Linked DNA regions of Arthrobacter globiformis. The protein of the gene in region 1 binds, or shares a complex with, the protein of each later gene. Links are inferred from orthologs where the notes say so. Each region holds a gene or a part of one and is shown on either strand. Other genes may lie near its edges.

Region 1 (3,100 bases):
CTGAAGAAGCAAAGGCCAACCTGTTCACCGGCCCGAGCGCATTCAGCGATTTCTCCTACGACACGCTGGGCGGCGACGGAGCTCCTGAGTTCCACGCCATCCCGCTGGATGACTACGACCTGGGCAACGACTTCCGGTAAGGGGAGGGCCAGGCCCTTTCGTGTCGCGTTCCGCGCCACGTAGGGACCCTGCTGCTCCGCCCTTGAATGACAGCCTGACGACGGATGGTCCCGCACCGCAAGGTGGGGGACCATCCCCGTTTAACGAGTGCTCCGGCAACGCCCTTTTGGGAACCCTAAACGGCGTTGCCGGAGCAATCGATGAGGGACGAGCGGCCGATTAAGGCCTCAGGGCAGTCCGTGCTAAACTTGAGACCAATTGTTATTGTGGCAGTGGATGAGTGCGCCCGGTGTTAGCTAGAAGGCTGTATCAGCTGAAAGGCAGAACCGAGAGCGACGTTTCCGGTTTGCAGGGTTCTTGTGCAACGTATGCCACATTTTCGCATGCCTAGGGACAATTGCGGCCGCGAGCCGCAGCGTCCTCCGTATGCGAATCCGACATCAAGGCTTCGCCTCAGCTGCTCTGGAGACTTCTTCAAAGCTCGGGCGGCGAGGCAAAGAAACAGGAGAGCGGCTGTCAGAGGCCGCTCCGGATAAAACGGAGAACACGAAAGTGCCTACGATTAACCAGCTGGTCCGCAAGGGCCGCACGCCGAAGGTCTCAAAGACCAAGGCTCCCGCGCTTAAGGGCAGCCCGATGCGCCGCGGTGTTTGCACCCGCGTCTACACCACCACCCCGAAGAAGCCGAACTCGGCTCTGCGTAAGGTTGCACGTGTGCGCCTCAACGGTGGCATCGAAGTTACCGCCTACATCCCCGGTGTTGGCCACAACCTCCAGGAGCACTCCATTGTGCTTGTCCGTGGTGGTCGTGTGAAGGACCTCCCCGGCGTCCGCTACAAGATCGTCCGCGGTGCCCTCGATACCCAGGGTGTCAAGAACCGTAAGCAGGCACGCAGCCGCTACGGCGCAAAGATGGAGAAGAAGTAATATGCCTCGCAAGGGTCCGGCCCCCAAGCGGCCGCTCGTATCAGATCCCGTCTACGGCTCCCCGCTGGTCACCCAGCTGATCAACAAGGTGCTCGTTGACGGCAAGAAGTCCACCGCAGAGCGCATTGTTTACGGTGCCCTCGAAGGTGCACGCGCGAAGTCCGGCGGCGACCCCGTCGCAGCCCTCAAGAAGGCCATGGACAACGTCAAGCCTTCCCTCGAGGTCCGCTCCCGCCGTGTCGGTGGCGCCACCTACCAGGTTCCGGTTGAGGTCAAGCCGGGCCGCTCCACCGCCCTCGCCCTGCGTTGGCTGGTCGGCTACTCCAAGGCCCGCCGCGAAAAGACGATGACCGAGCGTCTCCAGAACGAAATCCTGGATGCCTCGAACGGTCTCGGTGCCGCTGTGAAGCGTCGCGAAGACACCCACAAGATGGCCGAGTCCAACAAGGCCTTCGCCCACTACCGCTGGTAAAACTTCCCGTACGCCGCCGGCTCAAACGAGCCGGCGGCGAACGCGTAGTCCATCCGAAAGGGAGACACCGTGGCACAGGACGTGCTTACAGACCTTAGTAAGGTCCGCAACATCGGCATCATGGCCCACATCGATGCCGGCAAGACCACCACCACCGAGCGCATTCTGTTCTACACAGGTGTGAACCACAAGATTGGCGAAACGCACGACGGCGCTTCGACCACTGACTGGATGGAACAGGAAAAGGAACGCGGCATCACCATCACGTCTGCCGCCGTGACCTGCTTCTGGGAAAACAACCAGATCAACATCATCGACACCCCGGGCCACGTGGACTTCACGGTTGAGGTTGAGCGCTCCCTGCGCGTCCTCGACGGTGCCGTCGCCGTCTTCGATGGCAAGGAAGGCGTCGAGCCGCAGTCTGAGACCGTTTGGCGCCAGGCTGACAAGTACAACGTTCCGCGTATCTGCTTCGTCAACAAGATGGACAAGCTCGGCGCTGACTTCTACTTCACCGTAGACACCATCGTCAGCCGCCTCGGTGCCAAGCCGCTGGTCATGCAGCTGCCCATCGGCGCCGAGAACGACTTCATCGGCGTCGTGGACCTGCTCTACATGCGCGCACTGGTGTGGCCCGGCGATGCCAAGGGTGACGTCACCATGGGCGCCAAGTACGAAATCCGCGAGATCCCGGAAGACCTCAAGGCCAAGGCCGAGGAATACCGTTCAACCCTCGTGGAGACCGTTGCAGAGGCCTCCGAAGAACTCATGGAGAAGTACCTCGAAGGTGAAGAACTCACCATCGACGAACTCAAGGCCGGCATCCGCAAGATGACGATCAACTCCGAGCTCTACCCGGTGTTCTGTGGTTCCGCGTTCAAGAACCGTGGCGTTCAGCCGATGCTCGATGCAGTCGTCGACTACCTGCCGAACCCGCTCGACGTCCCGCCGATGATCGGTCACGATCCCCGTGACGAAGAGAAGGAACTGACCCGCAAGCCGTCCGCCGAAGAGCCGTTCTCCGCTCTGGCGTTCAAGATTGCTGCGCACCCGTTCTTCGGCCAGCTCACCTTCATCCGCGTGTACTCCGGTCACGTGGAAGCAGGCGCACAGGTGGTCAACTCCACCAAGGGCAAGAAGGAGCGCATCGGCAAGCTGTTCCAGATGCACGCCAACAAGGAAATGCCTGTTGAGGGCGCTACCGCCGGCCACATCTACGCAGCGATCGGTCTGAAGGACACCACCACGGGCGATACCCTGTGCGACTCCAGCAACCAGATCGTCCTCGAGTCCATGAGCTTCCCGGAGCCCGTGATCTCGGTTGCCATCGAACCCAACACCAAGGGTGACCAGGAGAAGCTCTCCACGGCCATCCAGAAGCTCTCCGCTGAGGACCCGACCTTCCAGGTCTCCCTCAACGAAGACACCGGCCAGACCATCATCGCCGGCATGGGCGAGCTCCACCTGGACATCCTGGTGGACCGCATGCGTCGCGAGTTCAAGGTCGAGGCCAACGTTGGCAAGCCGCAGGTCGCTTACCGCGAAACCATCAAGCGTGCCGTTGAGCGTCACGACTACACG
Region 2 (3,122 bases), 660 kb from region 1 along the record:
CGGTTCCGCGCGAGTGGGCGTCCGGCCTCTTTGATGACCACCGCGGAGAGCTGGCCCAGGTCACCGTGGCAGGGACGCCGGCCTGGGTGCTGCGCAGCGACGCCGGGGCCATCACCGCGGAACCTTCGGGCGTCAGGCTGCTTCCCTACTTCGATTCCTATGTGGTGGCAGGCCAGCCCCGGAATCTGCTGTTCCCGGGCGTGGCAAGTACGCGTGCCCTGGCCAGGGGGCAGGCAGGTAACTATCCCGTCATAGTCATCGACGGCGTTGTCCGCGGACTGTGGCACCAGCGCCGCTCCGGAAAGAAAGTGGAGATCACCGCCGAACTGTTCCAGCCGGCGGGGGCATCCCAGCTGGAGGAGCTGGACCGGCAGGCGGAGCGGGTCGGGAACTTCCTCCAGTCCGAAACGCGCCTCACCCTGGGCACCGTGGATGCCGGGGGCCACGCCTAAGTCCTAAGCCCCCAAGCGGTTAGCGGCCAAGCCAAGCGGGGCCCGTTAGGGCTTAAAGCAGAAAGAGGCCCCTCATCGAGGGGCCTCTTTTATCCGGAGGGGACGACGGGAATCGAACCCGCGTAATCAGTTTGGAAGACTGAGGCTTTACCATTAAGCTACGTCCCCGAGGAAAGCGTTCCGGCGCACTGGCCTTTGGGCTTTTCTTCGGCGGCTGTTCAAGCCGGATATAACTAAACCTAATTCATGCCCCCAGTGTCAAATGTGCAAACGCGGCAGGGATGAACGTAGACTGTCCTGTGCATTACGGGGTGTAGCTCAGCTTGGCTAGAGCACCTGCTTTGGGAGCAGGAAGTCGCAGGTTCAAATCCTGTCACCCCGACTCTGCGGCCCGGGCCCCAGGCCTGGTCACAACAACGCGTTTGCAGAACCCATCCAACAAAACCAGGAGTACTTAGACCGTGAAGAGCGCTGTCGAGAACCTCACCCCCACGCGGGTCAAGCTCAATGTTGAGGTCCCCTTTGAGGAATTGAAGCCCAGCATCGACGAGGCATACAAGACTGTTGCTTCGCAGATCCAGGTTCCTGGCTTCCGTAAAGGCAAGGTTCCCGCCAAGCTGATCGACCAGCGCGTCGGCCGCGGCTACGTCCTGGAGACCGCCATCAACGAAGGCCTCAACGGCTGGTACCAGGCGGCCGTCCAGGAATCCGGCATCCGCCCCCTGAGCCGTCCCGAGGTTGAGATCACCGAGGTTCCGGACCCCTCCGCCACTGACGGCGAGCTGAAGTTCCAGGCCGAGGTTGACGTCCGCCCCGAAATCGAACTGCCCGACTACTCCGGCATCAAGGTCGAGGTTGCCGCAGCCGAGTCCTCCGACGCCGACGTCGACAAGGCCCTGGACGAGCTGCGCGGCCGCTTCGGCACGCTCAAGACCGTTGAGCGCCCGGCCGCTGACGGCGACTTCCTCAGCATCGACATCACCGCAAGCATCGACGGCGCCGAGGTGGACTCCGCTTCCGGCCTGTCCTACCAGGTTGGCGCCGGCACCATGCTCGAGGGCATGGACGAGGCCGTCACCGGCCTGAGCGCTGACGAGGACGCCATCTTCGACACCACCCTCGTGGGCGGCGACCACGCCGGCGAGTCCGCCCAGGTCAAGGTTGTCGTCAAGTCCGTCAAGGAGCGCGAGCTGCCCGAGGCGAACGATGACTTCGCCCAGCTGGCTTCCGAGTTCGACACCCTGGCCGAACTGCGCGAGGACCTCGCCAAGCAGGCCGCCGACTCCAAGGTCGTCGAACAGGGCGTCGAAGCCCGCGACAAGGTCCTGGACAAGCTCGTTGAGCTGGTTGAGGTTCCGGTTCCGGAATCCGTCGTCGAAGAGCAGCTCGAGCAGCACTTCAAGGCCGAGAACTCCCACGGTGAAGGCGAGCACGACACCGAAGAGCACCGCGCCGAGGTCAAGGCCAACACCGAGCGCGCCTTCCAGAACGAGATCATCCTCGACGCCATCGCCGAGAAGGAAGAAGTGGGCGTCAGCCAGAACGAGCTGATCGACTACATCGTCACCACCGCCAGCCAGTACGGCATGGACCCGAACCAGTTCGCCCAGATCATCGACCAGAGCGGCCAGGTCCCCATGATGGTCTCCGAGGTCCGCCGCCGCAAGGCGCTGGCCGTCGTCCTGGGCCAGGCCGAGGTCACCGACTCCGAGGGCAACAAGGTCGACCTGAGCGACTTCGTCCGCCCCGGCGGCGAAGAAGCTCCGGCCGTCGAAGCCGAAGCGGAAACCGAAGCTGAAGAGGCCGGCGAGGCCGTCGCGAACGACGATCCCGCAGCCGTGAAGTTCTAGCAGCTGCACGCATCAGTGCCGCCAGCCCCCGGGTCCTCGGATCCGGGGGCTGGCGCGTTAACGGCCGGTGTACAGCTCCCGCGGGCAATCGTGCGCCGTCAGCGAACAGCGCGATTCCGACGAACAATTCCGCCCCGAAAGCGGTTAGTGTCCAAGTAGTGAAGTTCAGTGATGTCGTTCAGTGATGTCACCGTCACCAGCGAGAGGTAAGTACACATGTCACAGCAAGCAGCGGCCCCCCGCATGGCAACCGTCGATCCTGCAGCCCAGGACAACTACATCTACAACCGCCTGCTGAAAGAGCGCATCATCTGGCTTGGCTCCGAGGTCCGCGACGAGAACGCGAACGCCATCTGCTCACAGCTGCTGCTGCTGTCCGCCGAGGATCCCAACAAGGACATCTACCTCTACATCAACTCTCCCGGCGGCTCGGTGACAGCCGGCATGGCCATCTACGACACCATGCAGTTCATCCCCAACGACGTCGTTACCGTCGCCACCGGCCTGGCTGCCTCCATGGGACAGTTCCTGCTGTCCTCCGGCACCAAGGGCAAGCGCTACGCCACCCCGAACGCCCGCATCCTGATGCACCAGCCTTCCGGCGGCATCGGCGGAACGGCTTCGGACATCAAGATCCAGGCCGAGCTGATCCTCCACATGAAGAAGGTCATGGCTGAGCTCACGGCAGACCAGACCGGCCAGACCGTGGAAACCATCCTCAAGGACAACGACCGCGACAAGTGGTTCACCGCCACCGAAGCGCTCGAATACGGCTTCTTCGACAAGATCTCGGCGCACGCGGGATCTGTCGCCGGCGGCG

What was found.
Region 2: the proteins of rpsG (region 1) and tig are in contact, whole or in part, in a crystal structure (PDB 3GTY), measured with the Thermotoga maritima proteins. The link is inferred for Arthrobacter globiformis from one-to-one orthologs. Residues at the interface, in WP_004081843.1 of Thermotoga maritima: Lys34, Lys52, Lys55, Glu59, Arg62, Gln63, Glu66, Asn67, Lys69, Val71, Arg95, Ala109, Lys110, Lys111, Gly112, Arg113, Pro114, Glu117, Glu121, Ile124, Ala125, Tyr127, Asn128, Asn129, Thr130, Gly131, Lys135, Asp139, Arg142, Met143; in WP_004081061.1 of Thermotoga maritima: Glu122, Val124, Val129, Leu130, Tyr133, Glu188, Gly259, Ile262, Tyr263, Glu266, Ser270, Glu273, Gln274, Glu277, Arg308, Gln311, Ile312, Ser315, Tyr316, Glu325, Arg329, Arg336, Leu363, Phe366, Trp367, Arg373, Leu377, Arg381, Leu384, Glu387.

The regions. Positions count from the first base shown.
Region 1 is NZ_JAUSYZ010000001.1:4,150,935-4,154,034, reverse strand. Bases 1-2,783 are described here. They hold rpsG (30S ribosomal protein S7), read left to right. Parts: upstream 1-1,048; coding sequence 1,049-1,519; downstream 1,520-2,783. Other genes in these bases: fusA (elongation factor G), read left to right, coding at 1,589-2,783; rpsL (30S ribosomal protein S12), read left to right, coding at 673-1,047; QF036_RS18985 (DNA-directed RNA polymerase subunit beta'), read left to right, coding at 1-140. Also shown: more of fusA, read left to right, coding at 2,784-3,100.
Region 2 is NZ_JAUSYZ010000001.1:3,487,432-3,490,553, reverse strand. What follows is about bases 303-3,107. They hold tig (trigger factor), read left to right. Parts: upstream 303-913; coding sequence 914-2,302; downstream 2,303-3,107. Other genes in these bases: QF036_RS15825 (ATP-dependent Clp protease proteolytic subunit), read left to right, coding at 2,546-3,107; QF036_RS15845 (winged helix DNA-binding domain-containing protein), read left to right, coding at 303-452. Outside these bases: more of QF036_RS15845, read left to right, coding at 1-302; more of QF036_RS15825, read left to right, coding at 3,108-3,122. UniProt on the Bacillus subtilis protein: Involved in protein export. Acts as a chaperone by maintaining the newly synthesized protein in an open conformation. Functions as a peptidyl-prolyl cis-trans isomerase.